Linked DNA regions of Formosa agariphila KMM 3901. The main gene of each other region encodes a partner of the protein of the gene in region 2 in a complex. Links are inferred from orthologs where the notes say so. Each region holds a gene or a part of one and is shown on either strand. Other genes may lie near its edges. The genes, in order: tsaB, tsaD and tsaE.

Evidence for each region.
Region 1: the proteins of tsaD (region 2) and tsaB are in contact, whole or in part, in a solved structure (PDB 4WQ4), measured with the Escherichia coli proteins. The link is inferred for Formosa agariphila KMM 3901 from one-to-one orthologs.
Region 3: the proteins of tsaD (region 2) and tsaE are in contact, whole or in part, in a crystal structure (PDB 6N9A), measured with the Thermotoga maritima proteins. The link is inferred for Formosa agariphila KMM 3901 from one-to-one orthologs. Residues at the interface, in WP_004082750.1 of Thermotoga maritima: Cys10, Asp11, Arg49, His50, Leu82, Gly84, Gly135, Gly136, Glu154, Thr155, Leu156, Asp157, Asp158, Ser159, Glu162, Asp165, Lys166, Arg169, Leu170, Tyr175, Lys213, Thr214, Leu217, Tyr218, Gln221, Arg222, Asn324; in WP_004082108.1 of Thermotoga maritima: Leu37, Gly38, Lys46, Lys57, Val59, Lys60, Ser61, Thr63, Phe64, Thr65, Leu66, Met67, Val69, Pro71, Tyr82, Arg83, Leu84, Asp86, Asp88, Phe89, Asp93, Ile128, Asp130, Glu131, Arg134.

The regions. Positions count from the first base shown.
Region 1 is NZ_HG315671.1:320,356-330,309, reverse strand. What follows is about bases 2,541-5,427. They hold tsaB (tRNA (adenosine(37)-N6)-threonylcarbamoyltransferase complex dimerization subunit type 1 TsaB), read right to left. Parts: upstream 4,378-5,427; coding sequence 3,703-4,377; downstream 2,541-3,702. Other genes in these bases: BN863_RS01295 (efflux RND transporter periplasmic adaptor subunit), read right to left, coding at 4,394-5,427; BN863_RS01305 (mechanosensitive ion channel family protein), read left to right, coding at 2,883-3,701. Outside these bases: BN863_RS01320 (gamma carbonic anhydrase family protein), read right to left, coding at 1-252; BN863_RS01315 (PorP/SprF family type IX secretion system membrane protein), read right to left, coding at 279-1,280; BN863_RS01310 (NifU family protein), read left to right, coding at 1,573-2,475; more of BN863_RS01295, read right to left, coding at 5,428-5,665; BN863_RS01290 (TolC family protein), read right to left, coding at 5,669-7,021; BN863_RS01285 (efflux RND transporter periplasmic adaptor subunit), read right to left, coding at 7,073-8,230; BN863_RS01280 (ABC transporter permease), read right to left, coding at 8,249-9,508; BN863_RS01275 (ABC transporter permease), read right to left, coding at 9,510-9,954. UniProt on the Escherichia coli protein: Required for the formation of a threonylcarbamoyl group on adenosine at position 37 (t(6)A37) in tRNAs that read codons beginning with adenine.
Region 2 is NZ_HG315671.1:1,568,890-1,578,879, forward strand. What follows is about bases 6,376-9,298. They hold tsaD (tRNA (adenosine(37)-N6)-threonylcarbamoyltransferase complex transferase subunit TsaD), read right to left. Parts: upstream 8,387-9,298; coding sequence 7,364-8,386; downstream 6,376-7,363. Other genes in these bases: BN863_RS06700 (16S rRNA (uracil(1498)-N(3))-methyltransferase), read right to left, coding at 6,376-6,635; BN863_RS06705 (peptidylprolyl isomerase), read right to left, coding at 6,639-7,247; BN863_RS06715 (translocation/assembly module TamB domain-containing protein), read left to right, coding at 8,473-9,298. Also shown: BN863_RS06660 (GH25 family lysozyme), read left to right, coding at 1-621; BN863_RS06665 (HAD family hydrolase), read right to left, coding at 624-1,286; BN863_RS18590 (hypothetical protein), read left to right, coding at 1,428-1,586; BN863_RS06670 (YchJ family protein), read left to right, coding at 1,592-1,975; BN863_RS06675 (DM13 domain-containing protein), read right to left, coding at 1,983-2,396; BN863_RS06680 (THUMP-like domain-containing protein), read right to left, coding at 2,478-3,656; BN863_RS06685 (AI-2E family transporter), read right to left, coding at 3,665-4,750; BN863_RS06690 (TrmH family RNA methyltransferase), read right to left, coding at 4,772-5,275; BN863_RS06695 (DUF4159 domain-containing protein), read right to left, coding at 5,283-5,924; more of BN863_RS06700, read right to left, coding at 5,931-6,375; more of BN863_RS06715, read left to right, coding at 9,299-9,990.
Region 3 is NZ_HG315671.1:1,716,928-1,726,730, forward strand. Bases 1,063-3,798 are described here. They hold tsaE (tRNA (adenosine(37)-N6)-threonylcarbamoyltransferase complex ATPase subunit type 1 TsaE), read right to left. Parts: upstream 2,768-3,798; coding sequence 2,357-2,767; downstream 1,063-2,356. Other genes in these bases: BN863_RS07340 (alanine dehydrogenase), read right to left, coding at 1,063-1,350; BN863_RS07345 (hypothetical protein), read right to left, coding at 1,415-1,936; BN863_RS07350 (hypothetical protein), read right to left, coding at 1,899-2,174; porX (T9SS response regulator signal transducer PorX), read right to left, coding at 2,866-3,798. In the rest of the region: BN863_RS07335 (hypothetical protein), read right to left, coding at 1-150; more of BN863_RS07340, read right to left, coding at 151-1,062; more of porX, read right to left, coding at 3,799-4,419; BN863_RS07365 (HD domain-containing protein), read left to right, coding at 4,496-5,716; lpxD (UDP-3-O-(3-hydroxymyristoyl)glucosamine N-acyltransferase), read left to right, coding at 5,741-6,754; BN863_RS07375 (bifunctional UDP-3-O-[3-hydroxymyristoyl] N-acetylglucosamine deacetylase/3-hydroxyacyl-ACP dehydratase), read left to right, coding at 6,754-8,160; lpxA (acyl-ACP--UDP-N-acetylglucosamine O-acyltransferase), read left to right, coding at 8,171-8,956; efp (elongation factor P), read left to right, coding at 8,966-9,532; BN863_RS07390 (UDP-3-O-(3-hydroxymyristoyl)glucosamine N-acyltransferase), read left to right, coding at 9,538-9,803. UniProt on the Escherichia coli protein: Required for the formation of a threonylcarbamoyl group on adenosine at position 37 (t(6)A37) in tRNAs that read codons beginning with adenine.

The DNA.
Region 1 (9,954 bases), 1.3 Mb from region 2 along the record:
ATGACCAATAGAGACATTATTGCCTATGGTTGTAGGCGATTTTTGGTACGTAGCATGAATTACTGCTCCATCTTGAACGTTTACCTTATCACCCATTTTTATAAAATGAACATCGCCTCTTAGAACTGCATTATACCAAATACTACATTCCTTACCCATACTTACTTCTCCTACAATAGTTGCATTTTCTGCAACAAAACAATCGTCTGGAATTTGTGGTGAATTTCCTCTTACAGCTTTTATAATCATAATGAAATTTTTAGTGTTTACTCACAAAGTTAGTTAACCGAAGGACAATCACAATGGTATTTCTCTTTTCTACAATTAAAATTATATCCTATAGTAAACTGATGAAAACCACCGTTACTAAACACTATAGAATTTGTCTGATAACTGTAGGTATATGCAAAAACAAACTGCTTGTATGAGATTCCAACTAAAGGAGTTATATATTGAAGTTTCTGACCTTTTATCTCGTCTCCATTAAAATCTATTGCACCATCTAAGCTTCGTCTATAAGAAATACCAAAATACATTTTAGCTTTCTCAAAATCTTGATATAGTTTAAGATTAAAATCGAGGGTAGTTTCATTTGTTCCTTCCTCGTATTGTGCCAATATAGAAGGCTCAAAGGTTAATTCTTTACGACTTGTATTAAATACATGTCCAACAGAGAATAAATAGCGCCTTAAGTTGTTTGTAATTTCGATATCATTATTTACACCCTCATTTTTTAATAGATTCTTTACTGTAGCGTGTACATAGGTGTTTATAAAATGATAAGACATTCCAAAATCAATATTAAAATTTGCAGAACTTTGATTAATACCAGAGATTATCGGGTCATATTGACCATCTAAAAACGAAGATTCGTCTAATCTGTATTGAATAAAACCAGCACTTAATCCAAAGGATAACATATTCAAATCAATTTCATTTCTTGAAAACATTAAATGGTGTGCATAAGTTACGTAGCCTCCAGATTGTGAATGATACCCATTTTTGTCTGTATATAAAATTCCTCCAATTGCAGAAGGAGAATCCCCTATCCTACTATTCACACTAGCAGTTAATAATTGTGGAGCCTCATCTTGATCTAGCCATTGTTGTCTTGCGGTAATCCGCAGTTTTGCACAATGTGCCACACCAGCCATAGATGGGTGTATTAAATAATAATTATCGGTAAGGTAATCGCTATAGATAGGTAAACCTTCTTGAGCTTCACAAAAGGGAGAAATAAATAAAAAGAAGAGAATGAACCTAAACGTTCTAAAATTCATATTAATAATTAGTTTGCTATTAGTTAAAAAGTGTATTACACGTTATTTGCTAGGGAGTTAAACATGTTTAATATATTAAGAAAAACGCTTAAAGTTTATGTATATTTTACGACTAACTAAAATACAATATACTATTGTATGGTTTAATTTACTTTGTTATCAAGTTACTCGATTTAAACAACCTATAAATTTAGTTATTCTTAATATATTATTATTTTATAGGGCTTAAATTAAAACTTATTTCAAGACAATTGAACTTTTGTTTTATTAATTTTGTAAAAATTTTTTAAAAATGAAAACATTTAGTGTTTCTGTACAAGAAACTACCAATCCAACTATCATAAAATTTGAATTAAATCAATTCATTACCAAATATCAAAGTTTCGAATTTAACAATATCGACGAGGCTAAAAACTCACCATTAGCACAACAATTATTCTATTTACCTTTTGTAAAAAAAGTATATATCTCTGCTAACTTTATTGCTGTAGAACGCTTTAATATTGTAGAATGGAAAGATGTACAAGACGAAGTTGCTACACAAATCAAAGACTATTTAAATAACGATGGAGTTGTCGTGGTAGACGATAGTGCTCCAAAGAAAACTGCTGTTACAGTATATGCAGAGAGCACTCCAAACCCAGCTGTACAAAAGTTTGTAGCTAATAAAAAATTAGTAGCGGCTATGTTTGAGTTTACATCTATAGACGAAGCCAAACTATCTCCATTAGCGTCGGAATTATTCCACTTTCCTTTTGTGAAAAGCATATTTATCGATGAAAATTACGTATCTATTACCAAGTATGATGTTGCCGAATGGCAAGATATTACAATGGAATTACGTGAATTTATACGTAGTTTCATAGAACAAGGTAAAGATGTTGTACTCGCTGAAGCTCCTGAAGCACTAGGAAAAACAACACCTCAAATTGATGAATCTTTTGATGCCTTAGACGATATTTCGAAAGAGATTATAAATATTTTGGAAGAATATGTAAAACCAGCTGTTGCTAGCGATGGTGGAAACATACAATTTCAATCGTACGATGCAGATACGAAAACCGTAAAAGTAATCCTTCAAGGGGCTTGCAGCGGTTGTCCATCCTCTACGTTTACATTAAAAAACGGTATTGAAAATATGTTAAAAGAAATGCTTAAAGACAAAGTAGAATTTGTTGAAGCTATTAACGGATAATCAGCTTTAAAAATTCATTATCGTGTTTTTAAAAGTTAAAAATGGTAGTTTATAATTAATCAAACAACTACAATTATATCTAAATTAAAAGCTATAGAAGTCTTACCTAATTATGATAAAAGTTTGGATGATACTATATAAATAACCATTACAAATGCTTATAAAACCGTAAACAATTTAAAATCTGTTTATATAAAATCCTAAGTTTAATTGTTGAATGCAGGTGCTAAAGAGAAAATTTAAAATGCATTCTAAGGTTAATTAAACTTATAAAAAACGCGAAAATCTAATAGAATTTTCGCGTTTTTTATTCATATCTGTCAAATTACAACTCTTTTTTACTTTAAAAACTATAGATATCCGACCGTTTTTTTAGATTTGTACAAATTAGAAAATTACTATAATTTATGGAAGAAAATTTAGATTACTACTTAAAGCAAATCATAGCTTTTGGAACCGAATATGGTTTAAAAGTTATTGGTGCTATTGTTGTTTGGATTGTTGGATCTTGGGCAATTAGAAAAATTGTTAGGACTTCAAAAAAATTAATGGAAAAAAGAGACTACGAAGTAAGTCTACAAAAGTTTTTAATTGATCTTATTAGTTGGTCTTTAAGAATTCTTTTAATCATTACACTTTTAGGAACCTTAGGAATTCCTACAACATCTTTTGCTGCCGTATTGGGTGCTGCTGGTTTAGCCATTGGTTTAGCTTTACAAGGATCGCTTGCTAACTTTGCAGGAGGAGTATTAATTTTATTATTTAAACCTTTTAAAGTTGGAGATTACATCACAGGAAGTGGTGAGTCTGGAACTGTAAAAGAAATTAAAATATTCACTACCGAATTAGCAACGCCTCAAAACCGTAAGGTTATTGTTCCTAACGGACCATTATCTAATAGTAATATTATTAATTATAGTGCTAACGACCAAATTCGTTTAGATATGGTTGTAGGTGTAAGCTACGATGATGATATTAAGAAAACAAAAGAGGTATTAATGAACGTATTAACGTCTAATCCTAAAGTATTAAAAGATCCTGCACCTATGGTGGCTGTTACAGAATTAGCAGACAGTTCTGTTAACTTTGCTGTAAGAGGTTGGGTTAAAAATGCAGATTATTGGGATGTTCATTTTGAGAACACCGAAGCCATTAAATTAGCACTTGATGCTGCTGGAATCGAAATACCTTATCCACATTCTGTAGAGATACAAAAAGAAGGATAATTTATTTAGCTTTAGGCTTTAAAGCCACAAAATCTTTTAAATAATAAGGTTCAAAATAAGCGACATCTTCGGTGTCGCTTTTTTTGTGCTTTAATTCTGCTAAAACTCCCATCTCTCTTGCAGATGGCAATTTACCATCTACAAAAATAGCATTAGGATGTGTAATTACTGTTTTCGTCTTTTCTACACCATTACCCACAAAATACACTTTCCCCTGTTCTAAATAAGGTTTAAAAGACGCTTCGTCTAGGATCTCTGCTTGTATCTCACGAACTTCCTTATAATTTGCATCATAAACGGCAGAATACACTTCCATTCTACGCGCATCTAACATAGATACGATAACACCTTCTGAAGCCTGAACTTGATGCGCCAATGCTTCTAGCGTTGATACAGCAATTAACGGTTTATTTAAAGCAAAACAAAGGCCTTTAGCCGTAGAAACTCCAATTCTTAAACCTGTATAAGACCCAGGACCTTTACTAATGGAAATTGCATCTATTTGAGACTTATCAATATTATTTTCCTCTAACAACGCTTTAATATAACCGTGAAGTCTTTCTGCATGCGAATAGCCTTTATCGTTATCTTCTTTTAAAGCAAAAGTCTCACCATCCTTAGATAATGAGACCGAGCAGTTTGTTGTTGCTGTTTCTATATTTAATAGTAATGCCACTATGTATACTTTTTAATTATTCTTCTATGTTACTATCGGTTTCTTTTAACCCAACTTTATCACCGCTTTTCAACGTTTTAGTCACCATATTATAAGGTCCTATAATTACTTCTTCTCCTTCTTCTAATCCTGAAATAATTTCAATATTCGAGTTATCTTGAATTCCCGTTTTAACAACACGTAACTTAGCGAACTCACCATCTTTAACAAACACACATTCAAATTTTTCTGATGAAATAGCATCTTTTGGAGTTGTAGATGTAGACGTTGTTGTATCGTTTTTAATTACAATAGCACTAATAGGCACAGCTATAATATCTTTACGCTGTTTAGTAATAATATCTACTGTAGCTGTCATTCCTGGACGAAATGGTGAATACGATTTTGGTTTTCCTTCAATTAAATCTTGATACGACTCTTCTAAAATTCTAACTTTTACTTTAAAATTTGTCACTTGATCTGAAGTTAAAGCTTCATCTGCTGAATTTGCAATTTCAGTAACAATACCTTTAAATTCCTTCTTTAAATACGCATCGACTTCAACAATTGTAGAATCTCCAATATTTACTTTTACAATATCATTTTCGTTTACATCAACTTCAACTTCCATATTGTTTAAATTGGCAACACGCATAATTTCGGTACCAGCCATTTGCTGAGTTCCTACTACACGCTCTCCTAATTCGGCATCTAATTTAGAAATTGTACCACTCATTGGAGCGAAAATAGTGGTTCTATTTAAATTATCGTTTGCTTCGTTTACCGTTGCTCCCGCACTTTGAACGTTGTAATATGCAGAGGCTTTAGAGGCTTCTGCCACTTCGTAAACAGATATGGCTTTATCCCAATCTGCTTTAGAAATAATCCCTTTTTCGAATAACGTTTTATTTCTTTCGTAACTCGCTTTTGCTTCTTTTAATGAGGCATCTGCTTGATCTAATCCCGATTTTGCATTTTGCAATGTCGCCTGAGAACGGTTTAAACTTGACTGATAAATATCTGGATTTATCTTAACCAATAAATCACCTTTTTGTATTTCTTGGCCTTCACGAACTGGTAATGCTATAATTTCTCCAGAAACTTCACTAGATAACTTAACCTCTACCTCAGGTTGTATTTTACCGGTAGCAGAAACTGTTTCAATAACATCTAGAACTGTAAGTTCTTTAGTTTCTACTTGCTTAAAATTTGTTTGCTTACCAAACCAACCTGCTTTTTTTCCGAAAACAAGTAACGCAAGAAGTGCTACAATAATTGAAACAATAAGAATTAGCTTTTTTTTCTTCATGGTTTAGTTGTAATTAATTTGATCTATTGGAATTCCGAAATAGAATTCTAAAACTTTAACTTTAAAAATATATTCATATTTGGTTCTCACCACTTCCGACTGTGCATTCTCGTAATTAATTGACGCCTGACTAAAATCGAAAGCATTAGTTAATCCAACAGTATAACGTTCTTCGGCATACTCGAAAGCTAACTTTCTAGCTTCAGAAGTTTGCGTTGCAGCTTCAAATGATTTCTTAGCATTTTTAGCATCATTATAGGCTTGATAAACCTCTGATTCTAAATCTAAATTTGCTTGCTCTAATAAATATTTAGAACGCTCTACATTTACCTGATTACGTCTTACATTATTTCTTACCGATAATCCATTAAAAATAGGCACACTAAGTTGTAACCCCATAGACGTACCATCAAACGTATAAAGTTGGTCTATAAATGGCATTTCTTGACCAGTAATAAAATCTAAATTCGTACTAGACCAACGCGTACTATATCCCATAAATGCTGTTAATTGAGGATAATACTGTGTTCTTGATAATTCTAAATCTTTTTGAGCCAATTCTAAATTTGTTTCTGCAACTTTTACATCGTAGACTTCTTCTTTAGCTTTTTCAATAATTGCTGAAGGATTTTCTTCTAATATAGCATCTGAAAATAAACCATAATCTTCGTCGGCAATATCGAACGTTTGGTAATCTTCAATTTTTAATAATTGAGCCAATCCTATTTTTGAAATAAATAAATCATTTTCGGCAGCAATAATTTGTTGAATTTGGGTTGCATCGGTAGCTTTTATTTCTAGCACATCGCCTTTAGGTAAAACACCTGCATCTACCAATTCGTTAGTACGTTCTAGATTTTCTTTGGTGATTTTATTCTGAGCATTTAAAACCTTGATTTGTTCTTTATTGTATAAAATTTGAACAAAGGCATTAGCTACAAAAATAGAAATATCATCTTTCATCTTATCTAATTGATACTGCGATGCTATAATGTTTATTTTGGAACGTTGTAAGGCTTTCCAGTTTTGAAGTCCAGAAAATAAATTTACTCCAGAATTTACACCACCACTAGCCGATCTAAACGTCTGATTTTCGAATTGATTTGTCGCTGGGTTTACGTTAGCTCCTGTATTAATATTATATGAAGCATTCGCATTTACAGTAGGCAAGAAATTCATTACAGCATCAGACTTATCGATTCCTGCTAAATCAGTATCTAATTCCGATTGCTTAATAGAAATATTATTTTCTAGTGCGTAATTAACACATTCTTCAAGAGTCCATTGCTTATTATCCTGAGCGTAAGTAAACATTACACTAAAAAGGAAAAGTCCTAAAAGGGTTATTTTTTTCATAATTACATTATCAGTCTAAAAATAGTTAAAAGTGTTACACTAAGTGTCAATTTATTGTGCATAATTTGGAGTTCCTTGTATTTGATTCCAAACTTTAATTTTATCGTCTTTTGAAATACCACTCTTTACTTGCACAAAAATACCATCACTGATGCCTAACTCGACATCTTTTCTTACGAATTCCTGATCTCCATTTTCAACTTCTACAAAAGGTAATTTTGTTTTATCATCGTATTGCACTAACGCTTCTTTAATGGCTAATACATTTTCAACCTTGTCTAAAATTATAGACGCATTGGCACTTAAACCTGCACGGATAAATGTATCGTCCATGTTTTTTAAACTTCCTTTAATCTCAAACTGTATGGCACCATTTTCTTCTACACCTTTTGGTGCGATATAATCTAAAATAGCATCGAACGTTTTATTTTCAATTGCTCCAACAGAGATTTCTAAAGGTAAATTTTCTTTAATTTTTCCTACTTCACTCTCATCTACTTTCCCTTCAAAAATCATTTTACTTACATCTGCTAGAGAAGCAATAGAAGTACCTTCGTTAAAGTTATTCGCTTCAATAACCTGATTTCCGGCTTTTACAGGTACATCTAGTACCATTCCAGAAACTGTAGATCGAATTAAGGTTTGTGCAATATTTCCTAATCCAGACGTTGTTCCGGTTTTAATAATATCGAAATTTTGCTTCGCAGAGGTTACATTAATTTCGGCTTGAGACACTGCTTGCTTCGTTTGTAAATAAGTGTTTTCAATACTATCGAAATCATTTTCTGATATTACACCTTTTTCATACAACGCTTTTTGTCTTTGATAATTAGCCTCTTGAGTTTGTAAATTAATTTTAGCGGTTTGTAAAGCCGTTTCGTTTGTCGCAATACTATTTTTTGCACTCGTTAACGACGATACATTTGGTATTACACGAATTTTAGCAATTAAATCGCCTGACTCTACATATTCTCCAGCTTCAATATATATTTCTTCGATAACACCAGAAATATTTGGTTTTATTAACACCTCTTCTTTAGGTACTATATTACCTGTCGCTACAGTTTTAATTACTATAGTTTGTTCTACAGGAACATCTGTAGTGTAAGTGATTGGATCTTCCTGATTTTTTTTCCATAAATAAAATAAGGATATAGCAAATACTACTACAATTAGGATTAATACGATTACGGTTGATGATCTTTTCATATATTAAACTTTTCTCTTTTAATCAATTCTTAATGCGTCTACAGGCTTCATTTTCGTGGCACTATTTGCTGGTATTAAACCTGCTAATAATCCAGATACTACTAATATAATTAAGGCTGTAAACACTACGGACATGCTTACACTTGGGTTTGCAAAATTCTCTACCGGACCACTATTGTCCAAAATGTAATTCATAATCCAAATAACACCTGCTGCGAAAGAAATACCAACCATACCTGAACATATGGTTAACAACAAACTTTCTTGTAAAATTTGAGATTTAATGGTCCAAGGTGTAGCACCTAATGCACGACGAACACCAATTTCTTTGGTACGTTCTTTTACTACAATTAACATGATATTACTAATTCCAATAATTCCAGACATTAATACTAAAGACCCAACAAAATACCCAACAAAGCCTAAGATTGAAAACAAGCCGTTAACGCGTCCGAAAGCTTCAGATAAATCGAAATTACCAATGGCACGATCATCATCTGGATGTATTTTATGTCTTAATTTTAAAATCTCGAATATCTTTGGTTTTATGTCTGTAATACTTTTTCCGTCTACACCAGTAAGTGCCATCCATCCTACATTATCACCACTATTAAAAGCCTGACCAAAAGATGTAAAAGGAACAAAAATAGTATTTGCTTCTTCTTCTTGATCGCCGTCTGAGTTGCTTGGTTTAAAAGTACCAACCACCATAAAGTTTACGCCGTTAATTTTAATGTAAGTTCCTAATGGATTTTCACCTTTATCGTATAAACCTTTAACCACATCGGTACCGATTACACAAGATTTTCTATTGACATTAATATCTGAATAACTAATAAAACGACCATTGGTAATATCCATAGGTTCTTGCTTTATATATTCTGGATAATCTCCATTTACTTGAAATGCGCCTGTTTTTGTACCTCGAGTAACATTATTTGCGCCATTAAAACCACCTAATTGTAGTCTAGGAGACACATATTTAAGTTCTGGTATTTGTGCTTTTAAAGCTTCTACATCTCCTAACTTATAATTAAACGTTCTTCCTTTTGGCATCCCTTTATACGAAATTGAGGTTTGCTGTGACCATATAAACATGGAGTTTGTTGCGAAGTTTCCAAAATCGGCAGTCACACCATTTTTTAGACCATTAGTTAAAGCTAAGAGTAAGACTAAAATTGCAATACCCCAAAACACCCCAAAAGCAGTCAAAAAAGTTCTAAACTTATTTGCACTTAACGCTTCTAATATTTCGTCCCATCTGTCTTTACTAAACATATTATTCGTCTCTTAAAGCAATTATCGGTTTAATTTGGGCCGCACGATAAGCAGGTATAAATCCTGCTAAAGCTCCTGCAAATACCAAAATAAAAACGGTGGTTAAAGCTGTATTAAAATCTACTTGTGGATATTTTATAAAATCACTTTCTATTAAAGGGCCAACACCTTCTAATAAACCGAGTCCGAGAATTAATCCGAACAAACCGGAGAACATGGTCACGAAAACAGATTCTTGAAGAATCATACCTACAATAGACATGGGCTGAGCACCCAATGCCTTTCTTATTCCTATTTCTTTAGTACGCTCTTTTACGATAATAAGCATAATATTTCCTACACCTACCACACCCGCAATTATAGTTCCGATTCCTACAAACCAGAATACTGCAGAAATGGTTGCAATAAGTGAATAAATTTTCTTTGCTTCTTCCATGGTGTTATAC
Region 2 (9,990 bases):
CGCTATCCAAGATCTTTATATGGCGTAGACTTATCTCACTACCAAGGAACCATAGATTGGAAATTAGTTAACTACATTAACGATAGCATACCAATTGCCTTTATTATTATACGAGCAACCATGGGAATCGATGGTTTAGATAGTACGTATATAACACGGTGGGAGACTATTAAAGAAAAAGGAATTATTCGGGGTGCGTATCATTATTACAGACCAAACCAACACTCTTTAAGCCAGTCCAAACAGTTTAAAGCACACGTACGTTTAAGACCTGGAGATTTTCCACCTATTTTAGATATCGAAAATTTATCTACAATTCAATCGGTTGAGAATTTAAAAAAAGGAATCAAAAAATGGTTGGTCGACGTAGAGCTCCACTATGGTGTAACTCCAATAATCTACACTGGCGACCACTTTTATAGGAAGCATTTAAACACACCAGAATTTGATAAATATCCCATTTGGATTGCTAATTACGGTAATTATGCAGAACCATTTACAAAGCCATGGAGCATCTGGCAATTTACCGAGCAAGGACAAATCGAAGGTGTAGAAGGTTTTATAGATTTAAACGTTTTTAAAGGAACGTATCCTGATTTAAAAGCATTATTAATCAAGTAATTTTAATTTTCGAATTCCGATTTTATACGCTCAAACTTAATCTCGTTAAAATCTGAAATCAATTTATTAGCCAAAGTATAATCTTGATTTTTAGAATGCGGACTTTTGTAAGCCACACAGTAAATCCCTGCAGTATGCGATGCTTTTATGCCGCTTGTAGAGTCTTCGATAACCATACATTCTGAGGGCGCAAAGCCTGCTATTTCTGCGGCACGTTCAAATATCTCGGGATGTGGTTTAGACGCTTCTAAATCTGCTCCAGAAATGCGACCTTTAAAATATTGGTCTAATTCAAAACGCGTAAAAACATCATGAATTGTAATTTGCGATGCCGACGATGCTAAGACCAATGTAATTCCGTTATTATAATAATTCTTAATTAAATCGAGAACACCAGGTAAAAGATCTAAATCGGGGTCGTTTTTAAATAACTTTTGAAACGCTTTTCGTTTTAATTGTACTAATTCTTCGGGAGCATTTTGTAAACCAAAATGTTCGCAGATTCCGCGACACGTACTAATTGTAGAACGGCCTGTGTAACTTTGGTATAATTCAAGAGGGACTTCAACATTAACAGTTTTAAACATATCGTAATATGCTTTATAATGTAACGGTTCGGTATTTACAATAACACCATCCATATCGAATAAAACTGCTTTTAACATATCCTTCTTTTTGTTTACGAAGATATAAAAGCATTTTAGGTTAGGTGATAAGAAATCATTAAAATTAATTTGAATTAATTATTGAATTTATAGAATCTACGCATTTTTTAAATCGTAATTTTGAAGTGAAATTCTAAAGCAATGGCTAAAAAAGGTAAAGAGAAGAATACTAAGAATAAAGCGAAACATTCTAAATTAATGGATCGTAAGAAGAATAAACTGCGTATAGAAAAAGAATTACATAAGGAGCGTTTAAAAGCTATTGTTAAGAAATCTCAAGAAAATCAATCTAATTCTTAAGCGTTATGAAATGTCCTTGTTGTAGCGGGAAAATGTATAATAATTGTTGTGAACTTGCACACGATAATATCTTGCAAGTTAAAACAGCCGAAGCATTAATGCGTTCTAGATATTCTGCTTTTGTATTTGCAAATGGTGAGTATTTAATGGAAAGTCATTATAAAAAAACACGACCACTAAAAGAAAAAAAGGCCATAGTAAAATGGGCGAAATCTGTAGATTGGATAAAGTTAGATATTATTAATACAACCAAAGGTTTAGAACCTGACACAGAAGGTACCGTAGAATTTAAAGCGATTTTTCAAGAAGAAGGCGAATTACAAATGATTCACGAAAACTCTCGATTTATAAAAGAAAATGACTGTTGGTTTTATGTTGATGCTATATAGATTATAACTATTCTAATACGGCATATCCAAAATTCACAGAAAAATCGACACACCAAACAATAACATAGTTATAGGTTTCGATATCTGTATTATTAGGGATTTGATACGTATAATTACCATCTAATCCTTTTAATACTCCTAAACTAATATAGTCTTCTACTTGTAAATTCGTTGATAAATAGAGTTCTAGTAATGGGCCACTATCCGATTTAAAATTTGTGAGTGTTAGCGTTTTTCTATCTGCAGAAACTGTAGCTATTCCTGAAGTAGGATGTGCCGAACTTACAAAATCACCAACCACTTCTGTGATTTCTTCGTTTTCTTGTTCCATGTCACTGTTGTTGGCAGAAGCATCGTCGTTAGAAGAACAGCTTGCTAAAAACATAGCTAAAAGTAATAGAATTAAAAATTTAAGTTTCATAAAAAAAGGAGTTGATTTATTTAAAAGTCGATAAAGTATTGATATACTTACTCTTGTAATATAATATATTATTTGATATACTTATGCCTTCTTACAAATCAGTACTATTTTATTGGAGTCTAAATCGGTTGTAAAAAACAGATATAGATCGCCGCCATCTTTAATTTTTAGTTTTTTTCGTAAATCGGAAACGGAGTCTTGAAAGTTTCGTGTCGTGATGTTTGCTTTCTTAATACCTTCTTTCTGAATTGCTTTTTTGTTAAATGGAATGGTTTTTACAATTTGAAATATACGACCTGGAAATGCTGTTTTTCCTTCAGAAGTATATAAATGCGAATGCTTATGAAGTTTAAATAGATTAAGTTGATCTGCAATAGAATTAAAAGCACCAGCTTTTAAAATCGCAGAGTTAGGCTCATATAGATAGTTTAAAGGTTTACTGTAAGCGACATTTAAATTACCTTCTAATTCTAGAGGAAAATTGAATGTTTCTACAGTTGTTTTGGTAATGTTTGCCGTGTGAATTGTAAAAGATTCTGTCGCATTTTTATCCAGAACCCATAGTAATTCTTTAACATCGTTGTTTAATGCAATGACATATACTGATTTTACAAATTTTAATTCTTGAGTACCAATAGCAATATCTAATAGGGGAGACGTTTTTACTAGGATTTGCTTTCCGTGTTTAAATAATACATCTAATTGTTCAGGTACATTTGGTAAGCAATCGTTAAGGAAAAATACTTTCCCTTTACTATCATGACGCCTAGAAGGATCTACGTAAATCCAATCGAAAACCTTTGTTGTGTTTTTTAAATATGTAATTCCGTTTTCGGCAACAGTTTCAATATTATCGATTTGTAATTGCTTGTAATTATGAGCAACTATGTTGCTTAAATCGGAATTAATTTCGCAATGCGTTACCTGTTTAAAACGTTTGGAAAATGCAAAACAATCGACTCCAAATCCGCCAGTTATATCTAAAATAGAAACTCCAGATAGTAAAGCAGCTTTGTAATTTGCTGTGTGTTCTGAAGATGTTTGTTCTATATTTAATTTATTCGGATAGTAAATATTGGGTGTATTATACCAACTTTCTAGCTTAGAAATACAGCGACTTTTGGCTTCAATTTGTTCCACAATTTCTCGCGTTTCTACACCTTCAAAAGGAGTTCCTTTTAGGAGAATAGAACTAATATTCGATTTTAAATTTTCATTTATAAATCTTTGAATTTCAGTATTTAAAATAGATGTGTTCAAAAAAGAAATTATAAGTCTTTGGTAAGGAGTTTCACAATTTTGTTTTCAGATAAAAACTCTTTCAAAATAACCTTAATGGCGGTATATGTTGGTACGGCTACCACCATCCCAATAATACCAAAAAGAATTCCTGCAATAATAATAACTAGGAAAATTTCTAAAGGATGTGATTTTACACTTCGAGAGAATATAATCGGCTGACTGAAAAAATTGTCTATAAATTGAGCAAAAACAAATCCTATTAACACATAAACTGTAGTTGAAAGGGCTACACTAAACTCATTTTCTATATTACTAGACAATGTTAAGGCAATCATTAAAATAGCACTAATTAATGGGCCTATATAAGGTATCAGGTTTAAAAGGGCACATAAAAAGGAGATTACTATGGCATTATCAATTCCGAAAACTGAAAGCACTACAGCATAGATTACAAATAGAATGAAAATTTGGATGAGCAGTCCTAGGAAGTATCTAGATAATAAATGCTTAATAGTATATAACGATTTTTTTACACGGTGTTTTTTGTTTTCTGGAACAACAACCATAAAACTATTTTCTAATAATTTGCGGTCTTTTAAAAAGAAGAAGGATATAAACAGTACAGAGAAAAAAGCTACACTAAACGTTCCGAATCCACTTAAAATTGAATTTAGAAAATCGGGGATAGCAGAATAATTAATTTTAGATAATAAATGGTAGTCTTCTAAAGATTTCTCTAAAACAATATGTTTGCTCTCTAAATAATTCGAGACTTCTAGATATACATTATTAAAGTTACCTTGAAGTTTTTCAATATTTAAGAGGGATAAGTTATGCCCTTGCTCGATAACTAGTGGAATAAATAATAAAATTAAACCAACAAAAGACCCTACAATTAAAAGCATGGTGATTATAACCGAAACTGAATCGTTAAACTTGAAACGATGTCTTAAAAACTGAACAAGAGGTGCTCCGGTTAGAGAAATAACGGCTGCGATTATTATATAAACAATTACCGATTGTATTTGATATAATAAGTAAAGAATAATTGCAATAATTATTAGTGTAAAGATGGCTCTTAAAATACCATTTGAAATAGTTTTTGCTTTCATAAAACAAATATAATTAAACAATTAAAGACTTTGTTTGGTTAGTTCGTATAAAATTATATTAGTTGCTTGAACTACATTCATGCTGCTATTTTGACCAAACATATCGATATGTACAATCATGTCGGATGCTTTTAAAAGTGTTTCAGAAACTCCGAAATTTTCGTCGCCAATAAGTAAAGCAATGGGTTGCGATGTTTTAAAATGAGCTTCTCTAAGTGGAATACTTGAATCTGTAATTTCTAAAGCAATAATTAAGTAGCCTTCCGATTTTAGATTAGAAATTACAGCATCTACATCTGCTTGCATTTCAAAAGGTACTACTTTTTCTGTAGCACGTGACGTTTTAGTCATTTTTCTGCCTAAAGGTATATATGAGCCACAAAGAATGAGTTTTTCAACTCCAAAAGCATCAGCGGTTCTAAATAAACTTCCAATGTTTGGCGCGTTGTTTACATTATCGCACACTAAGGTTATTGGAAATTTTTTTTTGCTGAAATTGGTATTGTAATGATTGAGTTGAGTCATTTAAATCTTAGTGATTAAAAACGTAAAATATAATATTCGCACCCATTTTAAGTGCTTTTTCGCGTACCGATTCGGGGTCGTTATGTACTTCGGGGTCTTCCCAGCCATCTCCTAAATCGCTTTCAAACGTAAAAAGCACAATCATTCTGCCTTCGTAAAACAGAGCAAATGCTTGTGGACGTTCTCCATCATGTTCATGAATTTTTGGTAAACCTTCTGGAAAACGATTTGGTTTTTGAAAGATATCGTGTGTTGTTGGAAGTTCTACAAAATCTTGCTCTGGAAAGATGTCTTTAAGTGCCTTAGTAATGTACGGTTTTAAGCCGTAATTATCATCGATATGAAGAAATCCGCCAGAAATTAAGTAATTTTTTAAATTGGTTTTATCTGTATCGTCAAAAAATACATTTCCATGCCCTGTCATGTGTATAAAGGGAAATTGAAATATATCTGGGCTTGATGTTTCTACGGTTTGAACGTTTGTATTTATTCTTGTATTAATATGCGTATTACAGTATTTAACCAAATTAGGGAGAGACGTTGGGTTACTATACCAATCGCCGCCACCTTTATAATGCAATACAGCAACATCTTGAGCCGAAACAAAAGTGGTTACTAAAAACAAGCCTAGAACCCAAAAACACTTCATAGGTAATTATTCGTTTATTAATGCGGCAGTATGGCACGCTACAATAGCAGCCGTTTCTGTACGCAATCTGGTGTGTCCCAAAGTTACAGGAATGAAGTTGTTTTTTAGTGCTAATTCTATTTCTTTTGTGCTAAAATCACCTTCAGGACCAATTAAAATGGTCAATTCTGTTTTAGGTTTTATGCATTGTTTTAAAGATTTTTTGTTGGTTTCTTCACAATGCGCAATAAAACAATCGCCATGTTGTAGGTCATCAATAAAAGTTTTAAACGGTATTGGAGCGTTTAAAACGGGAAGATAATAGTGTAAAGATTGTTTCATAGCCGCCTGTAATATTTTTTCGAAGCGCTCCAGTTTTACAACCTTACGTTCACTATGGTCGCAAATAATAGGCGTAATGCTATCTATACCAATTTCGGTAGCTTTCTCTAAAAACCATTCGTAACGGTCGTTCATTTTAGTTGGAGCAACCGCAAGATGAATTTTATAATCTCGAGCATCTTGAAATTGTTTATCGACAATAGTCGCTAAACAATTTTTAATATCAGCTAAATTTAATTCAACTGTAAACAACCACCCTTTACCATTAGTTACAAAAAGTTTATCACCAGTACTTTTTCTTAGTACCTTTACTATGTGTCTGCTTTCTTCTCTAGAAAATGCGAGTTGCGTGGTGCTTTCTGTAATATCGGGGTTGTAAAATAATTGCATAGTTTAATAGGCTTCGGTAATTTTTATAACCTGAATTTCTTCAATAGGTTTAGGCTCTTCTGTTTTTAAAATAATATAGTGCCAATTTTTTTCAGGAATATCTACTGTAAACAGTTTGTTTAAGTAATGATTTTTATTGTTCTTAATTAATTCTTCTTCAACTTCTATTGGCATTTTTCCATTAATAAACCATCCAGTATCGCCACCACGTGATGCATTTTTATCCATAGAATAACGTTGAACTAAATCGTTAAAATGCTGACCTTGATTAAATTTAGAATAAATAGTTTGCTTAAGGCGTTTTAAATCTGTTTCATCTAATCCTTCGCTATCAATAAAAATATAGCTAGCACGGTAGTAGGTAGTTTCGTGTTTGTCTATAATTTTATAGGTAGTCTTGTTAAATTCATTTTCATATACTTTTGAACGTCCAACAGGCATTTCAAAAAGTTCTTTTGCTAGGGTAGTATTGTGTTTTTCTTTGTTGAAAACAAAATACTTTCCTTTAAGGTCTTTGTTTTGTTTAATAAAAATTTTTGCTTGTTCAGATGTGGCAACATCGTCTATGGTACCATCAAAAGAATCTTGAGCATTACATAATACAGCGCTCAAAATGGCGCTTGTTAAAAGTAGATTTTTTAACATAAAGTAGGCTGATTGTGGGGTTAAGTTTAAATTGTATTTGGGATACAATTATACTAATTTTTTAACTAAAAAATAAGGGGTTTCTAGATTTTTAATCGGGCAGAGGCTGTAATGTTTGTTTCAGAAAAATCGTGCTCTAAATATTTTAAATAGCCAACTATTGCAATCATAGCGGCATTGTCTGTCGTGAATTCAAATTTAGGGACGTAAGTTGTCCATCCAAATTTTTGTTCGCCATCTTTTAAAGCCTTTCTTATGCCTGAATTTGCCGAAACACCACCACCAATTGCAATGTGTTTTATACCTGTTTCTTTACTAGCAAGTTTCAGCTTATCGATTAATATACCTATAATAGTATATTGAATTGATGCACAGATATCGTTTAAGTTTTCTTCTATAAAATTAGGATTGGCTTTAACTTCTTTTTGGATAAAGTATAAAATAGCTGTTTTTAAACCAGAAAAACTGAACTTTAGACCAGTGACTTTAGGTTTGGTAAATTTAAATGCTTTCGGATTTCCTAATTGTGCGCGTTTGTCTATTTCAGGACCCGCAGGATAGCCTAAACCTAAAATTTTTCCGCTTTTATCGTAAGCTTCTCCAACAGCATCATCAATAGTTTCTCCAATAACTTCCATGTCGAAGTAATTATTCACCTTAACAATTTGCGTATGTCCGCCAGAAATTGTCATCGCTAGAAATGGAAATGGCGGTTTGTTAAAGCCGTCCTCATCTATAAAATGAGCTAAAATATGACCTTGCATATGGTTTACATCTATTAACGGAATATCTAATCCGTAAGCTAAAGATTTAGCGAAAGACGTCCCAACTAGAAGAGACCCCATTAATCCAGGGCCGCGTGTAAAGGCTACAGCTTGTAATTGGTCTTTAGTAATGCCTGCTTTTACCAAGGCCTGATGCACAACAGGAACAATGTTTTGTTGGTGAGCTCTAGAAGCAAGTTCTGGAACGACACCACCAAATTCTTCATGTATTTTTTGGCTAGCCACAACATTACTTAATATTTTACCGTTCAGCATTACCGAAGCAGCTGTATCGTCGCAAGAGGACTCAATTCCTAAAATGTAAATATTTTCTGAATGCATTAGAATGTATTAGAAGTATTGTTATTTTTGAGCTCAAAGTTATAACTTTAAACTGTATCAAAAAATTTTTAAAAATACTATCCAAATTGGCAGCTATCATTTTGCTGCTCTTTATTATTTTAATTCTGATTTTAGCTATTCCAGGTGTTCAAACACGATTAGGAAAATATGCGACTTCTAAATTAAATGAGTCCTTCGATACGCATATAAATATTGGAGCTGTAGGACTTCATTTTAACGGCGATGTTCAGGTAAAGCACGTGTATATTGAAGATTATAGACAAGATACTTTAATTAGTGCGAAGCTTTTAGAAACACATATTGTAAATTTTAGAAATTTATACAATGGGAGATTGGTGTTTTCTGAAATTGAATTAACCGATTTAGATTTTAATATAAAAACATATAAAGACGAAGAACAAACTAATTTAGATGTGTTTGTGGCACGTTTTGATAACGATAATAACGACGATACACCAAGCAATTTTCTCTTGTCTTCTAGCGATGTATCGATTTATAATGGCCGATTTACGTTTGTAAATGAAAATTTAGACACTCCAGAAGTCATGGTTTTTAATGACATTACTATTAATGGTTCTAATTTTTTAATTCATGGTCCAAAAGTATCTACACGAATAAATACTTTAGAATTTACAGATAGTCGCGGTCTTCATGTAGAAAATATGAGTACTAATTTTGCGTACACCTTAAACGATATCACGTTTGCAAACTTAGATTTAAGAACCGAAGAGTCGACTTTAAAAGGCGATGTTAGGTTTGAATTTAATCGTGAAGACTTAAGTGCTTTTACAGATAAAGTTCAGGTAAATGCCAATATTACTTCTGCAGATGTAGCGTTCAACGATTTAAATTATTTTTACAATGAATTTGGAGTCAATCAGAGTGCCGATTTTTCAGTACTATTAACAGGTACTTTAAACGATTTAAATCTTGATGGTTTAAATTTAAAAACGAACAGAGGCTCCCGAATTATTGGAGATTTCAATTTTAAAAACCTATTTAATCGTACAGATAATAGTTTTTATATGAACGGGCAATTTTCTAGATTGTCTTCTAACTATCGCGATTTAATAACGGTATTACCTAAACTTTTAGGACAAACCATTCCATCTAATTTCGAACGGTTTGGTAATTTTAATATCACGGGAACTTCAGAAATAACAACTTCTAGAATCAATGCCGATTTACGACTTAATACCGCTTTAGGTTTAGTCGAGTCCGATTTGGTGTTAACCAACATAAATAATATAGATCTTGCTTCTTATAAAGGAAATATACGGGTAACAGATTTCGATTTAGGAACGTTTATAGATCAAGCTCAGTTTGGGAATACTTCATTAGATATCGATGTCGATGGTAGTGGTTTTACCAAAGAAAGCGTAGATACCAAAGTAAATGGAGAAGTGTTTTATATGGTATATAATAACTATTCGTATCACGATATTAATGTTTTAGGGAATTTTAAGAGCAGTATATATAATGGGAATTTAGTGAGTAACGACCCTAATTTTAAACTCGACTTTAACGGTGCAGCCGATTTTTCTAACCGCACCAAAATGGTAGATTTCGTTGCAGATGTACAA
Region 3 (9,803 bases), 140 kb from region 2 along the record:
TATAATTGTTTTGGTGTTGATATTTTTTATCACACGAGCATCTAGTCCGTAGCTACAAGATGTTTTCTTTCCGCTAAGAAAAAAGGCTAAAAGTAGTAATCCTAAAGAAAATCCTCCAAGATAATACCCAATTCGTTGTATAAGTGTCATTTAAAAAATTAAGAGATTAATATCGCTATATTTTAAGTCAAACCATTCGCCAACCGAACGATTCGTTAAAATACCGTGATAAAAGTACAACCCATTTTTTAAACCTTTCTCAAATCTTAAAGAATTTTCTATGCCACCTTCTTCAGCAATTTTTAAAAGGTAGGGCGTAAAAATATTACTTATTGATATTGAGGCCGTTCTAGAAAATCGTGCAGGAATATTAGGTACACAATAATGTATAACGCCGTGCCGGTTAAAAGTAGGGAATTTGTGAGATGTAACTTCACTAGTCTCAAAACAACCGCCCATATCTATACTTACATCTACTATAACAGACCCTTTTTTCATGGATTGCACCATAGATTCTGTGACAATAATTGGAGATCTAGATTTTCCTCGTACTGCACCAATTACAACATCGCATCGTTTTAATGCTTTAGTTAAGTTTTTTGGTTGTACGGTAGATGTATAAATTGGACGACCAAGATTAGTCTGAATTCGTCTTAATTTAGATATAGAATTGTCGAATACTTTTACATTAGCACCTAATCCAATAGCGCTTCTTGCAGCATATTCTCCCACAGTTCCTGCACCAAGAATTACAACTTCAACGGGTGGAACACCACAAATATTACCAAACAATAATCCGTTTCCTTGATTGCTATTAGATAATAGGTCTGATGCAATAATTACCGATGCGGTACCTGCAATTTCACTCAAAGAACGTACGGCAGGGTAATGGCCGTCGTCGTCACGAATAAATTCAAAAGCTAAAGCAGTAATACGTTTAGTAGCTAGAGCTTCAAAATATTTTTTATGTTGAGTTTTTAACTGTAATGCAGAAATTAAAATGGTTTGCGGGTTAATAAGTGCAATTTGTTCTATAGTTGGTGGTTCAACCTTTAAAATTATAGGACATGAAAATACTTTAGCGGTATCTTTTGTTAATTCTGCACCTGCTTCGCTATAATCTTTATCTGTAAATTTAGCACCTAAACCAGCACCAGCTTCCATTAAAACACGATGCCCGTTACTAATTAATGCCGATACGGCATCTGGAGTGAGACAGACTCGTTTTTCTTGGTATGCAGTTTCTTTTGGGATTCCTATAAATAAATTGCCTTTGTTTTTATAAACCTCAAGTGTTTCTTCTTGTGGAATTAACTGCTGATGAGTAAAAGGAGAAAATGATTTAGACATATGTTTTTGACACTAGAATATGTAGTCAAATTACAAATAATATTTTGATTGCTTAAACCTTAATTTAAAAATAATCTTTTACTCTGTCTTTAAACCCTTTAGGTGAAAGCTTAAACTCATCTTCAAGTTTTTGAAAAGAATCGTTTACAGTATTTACTTTATTGAATATTTGTGCGCGAATTAAATAAATAGATGGAATAATTAAACCCATTATAGGTAATAGGTAAAAAAATTCATTACTATCTACATATTGTAAATCATCATTTAAAATTGTGAAGATTTGAAAAGTAAACATTGCAATAGGTACAATGATAACATGATACCACCAATGTCTACAGGTAAAAAACCAAACAAACATTAATAATAAAGGAATTAATTTTCCTGTTATTGTCCAAGCAACAATATCTATGCTTCCGTAAAATTTACTATCGTAGGTAAATAAAAATGTTTTCCAAACTTTTTGTTTAGGTACACTTTCATATAAGTAAAATAAATAGGGAGTAGCAGCAATAAATGTCGCTATAATACTCCCTATTATTAGACTTCTATTATCCGTGAGTTGGAATTTTAATTCTCCATCTTTCAATTTGTGGTGCTTCTTGCTCATTTATACTTAATCCGTGCGTTGGAATCTTAATTCTCCATCTTTCAATTTGTGGAGCTTCTTGTTCATTTAGATTTAATCCGTGTGTTGGGATTTTAATTCTCCATCTTTCAATTTGCGGAGCTTCTTGCTCGTTTAAACTGATTAGACTTGTTGCTTGAGCCGGGAAAAGCATTCCTCCAAAAATCGCAAGAGCGATTAAATGTTTTTTAGTCTTCATAATTCTGTAAGGGATTTAATTAATTAATGATTCAAATATATAGAATACACTAATTGAATTTTATCCCAAATGTTAAAATCATGTTAAAACTAACGTCTTTTGGGCAACTCAGTTACGGGAAAACCGTACTTCTTTTTCTTTGCTTCAATCAAATCTTAAAATCAGCACAAAAACACAAAATATCAATCAATATTAAATGTCAACTTTCTGGTTTTCGAATCTAAATTTTCAATTTTTACAGCATTAGATTTTTCATTCGAAAGAATGTTTTCTACACGTTCTGGCCATTCTATAAATAACCAAGCATCAGAATCTAAATAATCTTCTATACCAAAATTATAAGCTTCTTCTTCGTCGTTTAATCTGTAAAAATCGAAATGATAAACTAAACCATCATCGGTACTATATTCGTTAACTATTGAGAATGTTGGGCTACTAACATCGTCATTACACCCTAAATTTTTAACTAAGGCTTTAATTAATGTTGTTTTACCCGAACCCATATCACCATAAAATAATATGGTTTTTGATGTGGCTTTGCTAAGTATATATTTAGCAATATCCTCTAAATCATCTATGTGGTATTCTTTCATAGTTTACATGGCATAGGATGCAATTATAAGTAATAAAAATTAAATTTGCTAATGATTCGCATAATGAAAAAAAGGATATTAAATATAAATATATGAGTCTATTTCGGATTTAAAACGACAAATGGAATAATCATTTCTTCTAAAGATACACCACCATGCTGATAGGTGTTTCTAAAATAACTTACATAATGATTATAGTTATTTGGGTATGCAAAAAAGAAGTCGTTTTTAGCAAAAATAAAGGAACTACTCATTGTAATACTTGGTAAATGAACTGTTTTAGGTGTTTTAAATTCTAATACATCTTTAGATTCGTAAGTTAAACTCCTTCCTGTTTTATATCTTAAGTTTAATGAGGTGTCCCGATCACCAACAACTTTAGACGGATTTTTTACATTTATAGTACCATGGTCTGTGGTTAAAATTAATTTAAATCCTAAATTTTGTGCTTGTTGAATGATTTCAAATAGTGGCGAGTTTTTAAACCAACTTTGAGTTAGTGAACGGTAAGCTTTATCGTTAGATGCTAATTCTTTTACTACATCCATTTCCGTTTTGGCATGCGAAAGCATATCTACAAAATTGTAAACGACAACAGTAAGGTCGTTATTTTTCTGACTTTTAAAATTATCGACTAATTTTTTACCGTTTTTAAGGTTGGTAATTTTATGATATTCGCACGTTAAGTTTTGTAAGCCTAAACGCTTCATTTGTGCTTGTAGAAATTCAGCTTCAAATAAATTCTTTCCACCTTCGTCTGTATCGTTTTTCCAATAGTTTGGATGTAATTTTTCCATATCGCTTGGCATCAATCCAGAAAAAATAGCATTTCGGGCATATTGTGTAGCCGTAGGTAAAATACTGTAAAACGGAATTTCTGTTTCTTTCTTATAGTAAGGTGCAATAAAGGGCTCGAACGATTTCCATTGGTCGTATCTTAAATTATCTATAACCACAAGTAATGTAGGTTGTTCTTTACTTAATTCCGGAACTACTTTATTTTTAAACAAGGTGTGCGACATGGTTGGAGCCTCGGTATTTGGTTCGAACCAATCGGCATAATTTTTAGCTATAAATTTTCCGAATAAGGCGTTGGCTTCTGTTTTTTGAGATTCTAAAATCTCGAACATGCCAGCATCTTCTATATTTTCTAATTGAATTTCCCAATACACCAATTTCTGATAGAGGTTAGCCCAATCTTCAAAACTATTAACAGACATTAAATCCATTGCAATTTTTCTAAATTCTTGCTGATAATTAGATGTTGTTTTCTCTGAAATTAATCGAGAATGGTCTAAATTCTTTTTTAAACTCAATAAAATCTGATTCGGATTTACGGGTTTTATAAGGTAATCGGCAATTTTATTACCAATGGCTTCCTCCATAATATACTCTTCCTCACTTTTAGTAATCATTACAACAGGAAGCGTGTGGTCCAGTTCTTTAATTTCATTTAAAGTTTCTAGACCAGTTAAACCAGGCATGTTTTCATCTAAAAAAACAATGTCAAATTTATTGTCCTCTAACACCTCAAGGGCCTCGGTACCGCTATTGCATTTTGTAACCTTATAATTTTTTTTCTCTAGAAAAAGAATGTGTGGTTTAAGTAAATCAATTTCATCATCAACCCAAAGTATATTTATGTTATTCATATCGTTATATTTGTACTATTAAAGTGATTTTTTAAATATTTTAGAAGATCATCTTAAGCATTTCTAAACTATAAAGATGAATAAACTTAAAATATTAAACGATCCAATTTACGGATTTATTACCATACCAAATTCGTTAATTTTTGATTTAATTGAGCATAAATACTTTCAGCGGCTAAGAAGAATTACTCAAATGGGAATGTCTTATTTGGTGTATCCTGGAGCCCATCATACCCGATTTCATCATGCTATAGGTTGTATGCATTTAATGCAAAAAGCTATCAATGTACTTCGTTTTAAGGGAGTTGACATTTCTGACGATGAAGAAGTTGCATTAAATATAGCTATACTTTTGCACGATATTGGTCACGGTCCGTTTTCTCATGCCATGGAACATAGTATAGTTAGTGGGATTTCTCACGAGCATATTTCGCTGTTGTTTATGGAGCAATTGAACGATGAATTTAACGGAAGTTTAACGCTAGCCATCTCTATTTTTAAAGGGGAATACCACAGAAACTTTATGTGTCAGTTAATTTCTTCTCAATTAGATATGGATCGCGCCGATTATTTAAAACGAGATAGTTTTTATACAGGAGTCGCAGAAGGAAATATAAATAGCGAGCGTTTAATTACCATGTTAAGTGTTGTAGACGATGAATTGGTGGTTGAAAATAAAGGTATTTATAGCGTGGAAAAATTTCTTGTTGCTAGACGATTAATGTACTGGCAAGTGTATTTACACAAAACTAGTGTTGTTGCCGAGCAATTATTAATACGCGTATTAAAACGTGCTAAAGAATTATCGCATAATAATGTAGAATTGGTAGCGAGTAGGGCATTATCTTATTTCTTAAAAACAGAAATTAATGCAACTAATTTTGATAAAAACACACTTGAAACCTTTTCTAAGTTAGACGATTATGATATTATTTCAGCCATGAAAGAATGGCAATATCATGACGATTTTGTATTGCGTAATTTATGCGAAATGATTTTAAATAGAGATTTACTTAAAATTAAAGTCAAGCAAAAAAAGATAAAGAAAAACGAGTTAAAAGCTAAAGAAAAAGAATTGATGTCTACCTATAATATTAGTGAATCAGAAGCCGATTACTTTGTCTTTAAAGGAGAAATTACAAATCAAGCGTATCAACAAAACGGACAACAAATTAAGATTTTATATAAATCAGGAAAGATAGAAGATATAGTAAAGGCATCGGACCAATTAAACTTAAAGGCACTGTCGAAACCCGTTACTAAATATTATATATGTTATCCTAAAGCTAAACTTTAGGACATTTTTCCTATTTTTGCCACGATGAAATTTACAGCAGAACAAATAGCAGGAATTTTAGAAGGAGAAGTTGTGGGTAATCCCGACGTAGAAGTTTCAACTCTTTCTAAAATTGAAGAAGGTATAAAAGGTGCGCTTACATTTTTGGCGAACCCAAAATATACGCATTATATATATACGACTAAAGCATCTATTACTATAGTAAATAAAACATTTATTCCAGAGCATGATTTGGAAACTACTTTAATAAAGGTGAACGATGCGTATAAAGCATTTTCTAAATTATTAGAGTATTATAACTCTGTTAAACTTAGTAAAGAGGGAATAGAGCAACCATCTTTTATATCCGATTCCTCAAAATGTGGAGATAAAATTTATATAGGTGCTTTTACTTATATAGGAGAGAATGTGAAAATTGGTGATAATGTAAAAATTTTCCCAAACTCTTATATTGGAGATAATGTAACTATAGGAGATAATACAATACTTTTTGCAGGAGCCAAAATTTATTCGGAATGCATTATTGGAAATAATTGTGTTATTAATTCCGGATGTGTTATTGGTGCAGATGGATTTGGTTTTGCTCCAAATGAGTCAGGTGAATACGATAAGGTGCCACAAATTGGAAATGTAATTTTAGAAGATTATGTAGATGTTGGCGCGGGTACTACTATAGATAGAGCAACTTTAGGGTCTACTGTTATAAGACAAGGTGTTAAGTTAGACAATCAAATTCAGATTGCTCATAATGTCGAAATAGGTAGAAATACAGTAATTGCAGCGCAAACTGGTGTTGCAGGGTCTACTAAAATTGGCGAGAATTGTCAAATAGGAGGACAAGTAGGATTTGCTGGACATTTAGTTATTGGAAATAATGTTAAAATACAGGCACAGTCAGGTATTGGAAGAAATATAAAGGATAACGAAATATTACAAGGTTCTCCTGCATTTTCTTATGCCGATTGGAGTAAATCTTATGTTCACTTTAAGAATTTACCGAAAATAGTTAAAAAATTAAACGAAATAGAAAATAAATAATGGCAATAGTTACTACAGAAATCAAACAAAAAACCATTAAAAACAGTGTGTCTTTAAATGGTGTTGGATTACATACAGGTAATAATGTTTCTCTAACCTTTAAATCGGCTCCAGAAAATTTTGGATTTGCTTTTAAACGAATGGATTTAGAAGGAACGCCAGTAATAGAAGCAGATGCTACTTATGTTACAAATACAGAACGTGGAACATGCTTAGAGAAAAATGGTGTCATTATTCAAACATGCGAGCATGTGTTAGCGGCTTTAATAGGTTTAGATATTGATAATGTTTTAATAGAATTAAGTGCTGCTGAACCTCCAATTATGGATGGGTCTTCTAAATTTTTTGTAGAAGCTTTAGAAAACGCAGAAATATTAGAACAAGAAGCTTTTAGAGAAGAGTATGTAGTAACCGATGTAATTTCTTTTGTAAACGAAGATACAGGAAGCGAAATACTTTTAATGCCAGCTAAAGAATACCAAATTACTACTATGGTAGATTTTGGAACTAAAGTATTAGGTACTCAAAATGCAACTTTAAATCAAATTTCAGATTTCAAAAAAACCATTTCAGATTCTAGAACGTTTAGTTTTTTACATGAAATTGAAATGCTTTTAGAGCATGGGTTAATAAAAGGAGGCGATTTAAATAATGCCATAGTTTATGTAGATAAAGAATTATCTCCAGCAACGATGGAAAAATTAAAAGTTGCTTTTAAGAAAGATTCAATTGCGGTTAAACCTAACGGAATTTTAGATAATTTAACTTTACATCACCCTAATGAAGCAGCAAGACATAAATTGTTAGATGTTATAGGTGATTTAGCTTTAATAGGGACACGTATTAGAGGTAAGGTAATAGCAAATAAACCTGGACATTTTGTAAACACTCAGTTTGCAAAGAAGATGTCTAAAATTATAAAAAACGAAAGACGTAATAATGTTCCTTACGTAGATTTATCTCAGGAGCCATTAATGGATGTTAATCAAATTATGGATATGTTGCCTCACAGACAACCATTCCTATTGATTGACAAAATTTTTGAACTTTCAGAAACTGGGGTTATCGGTATGAAAAACGTAACGATGAACGAACCGTTTTTTGCAGGTCATTTTCCAGGAGCTCCAGTAATGCCTGGTGTTTTAATTGTTGAAGCAATGGCACAAACAGGTGGAATAATGGTATTAAGTACCGTTCCTGATCCAGAAAATTACCTTACATTTTTTATGAAAATTGATAAAGTGAAATTCAAACAAAAGGTTGTTCCAGGAGATACTTTAATTTTTAAATGTGACCTAATTACTCCAATTAGAAGAGGAATATGCCATATGCAAGGTTACGCTTATGCCAATGGAAAACTATGTGCAGAAGCAGAATTAATGGCTCAAATTTCAAAAGTAAAATAAAAAGCAACACATGAATCAACCTTTAGCTTACGTGCATCCCGGAGCGAAAATTGCAAAAAATGTAGTTATCGATCCGTTTACAACGATACATAATAATGTCGTAATAGGAGAAGGAACTTGGATTGGAAGTAATGTTACCATTATGGAAGGTGCTCGTATTGGAAAAAATTGTAACATTTTTCCAGGAGCAGTTATTTCTGGAGTCCCACAAGATCTTAAATATAACGACGAAGACACTTTAACGGTTATTGGTAACAATGTTACTATTCGTGAATGTGTAACCATTAATAGAGGGACTACAGATCGTATGAAAACTGTTATTGGCGATAATTGTTTAATTATGGCGTATTGCCATATCGCTCACGATTGTATAGTTGGAAAAAATTGTATTTTTTCTAATAACAGTACTTTAGCAGGACATATAACGCTTGGAGATTATGTGGTTTTAGCAGGAATGACGGCTGTACATCAATTTTGTTCTGTAGGAAACCATGCTTTTGTAACCGGCGGATCTTTAGTAAGAAAAGATGTGCCACCATTTGTAAAAGCTGCTCGTGAACCGTTATCTTATGTAGGGATTAATTCAGTAGGATTAAGACGTAGAGGATTTACTACAGAAAAAATTAGAGAAGTACAGGATATTTATCGTGTTTTATATCAGAAAAATTACAACAACACCCAAGCGGTAGAAATTATTGAAGCGGAGTGGGAAGCTACTCCAGAACGTGATGAAATCCTTCAATTTATAAGAGATTCACAACGCGGAATAATGAAAGGATATTTCAAATCAAACTAAAAAAATAGAATGGCAACAACATCAGATATTAGAAACGGATTATGCATAAGATATAATCATGATATTTTTAAAGTAATTGAATTTTTACACGTAAAACCTGGTAAAGGTCCTGCGTTTGTAAGAACAAAATTAAAGAGTGTAACAACAGGTAAAGTTATAGATAATACGTTTTCTGCAGGACACAAATTAGAAGATGTACGTGTAGAAACACATAAATTTCAATATTTATACCCAGAAGGTGATTTATATCACTTTATGAATGTTGAAGATTACACGCAAATTATGTTAAATGTAAATGCTTTAGATACTCCAGATTTATTAAAAGAAGGCGAAGTAGTTACTATTTTAATTAACTCTGAAGACGGTATGCCGCTTTCAGTAGATATGCCTGCTAGTGTTATTTTAGAAGTTACTGCAACAGAACCAGGAATTAAAGGAAACACTGCAACTAACGCAACTAAACCTGCAACAGTAGAAACTGGAGCTACAATTAATGTACCTTTATTTATTAATGAAGGCGATAAAATTAAAGTAGAAACAGATAAAGGAACGTACAAAGAAAGAGTTAAAGAATAATTCTTGTGAAGTTTCCTAATCCATATACATTAAAACAAATTGCAACCATTATTGGTTGTGAATTTGTTGGACATGATGAATTCCCTGTGCTTGGTATGAATGAAATTCATGTTGTAGAAGCAGGCGATATTGTATTTGTAGATCATCCGAAGTATTATAACAAGGCATTACAATCGGCAGCAACAATTGTTTTAATTAACAAAGAAGTTGAGTGTCCAGAAGGTAAGGCTTTATTAATTTCTGATGATCCTTTTAGAGACTTCAATAAATT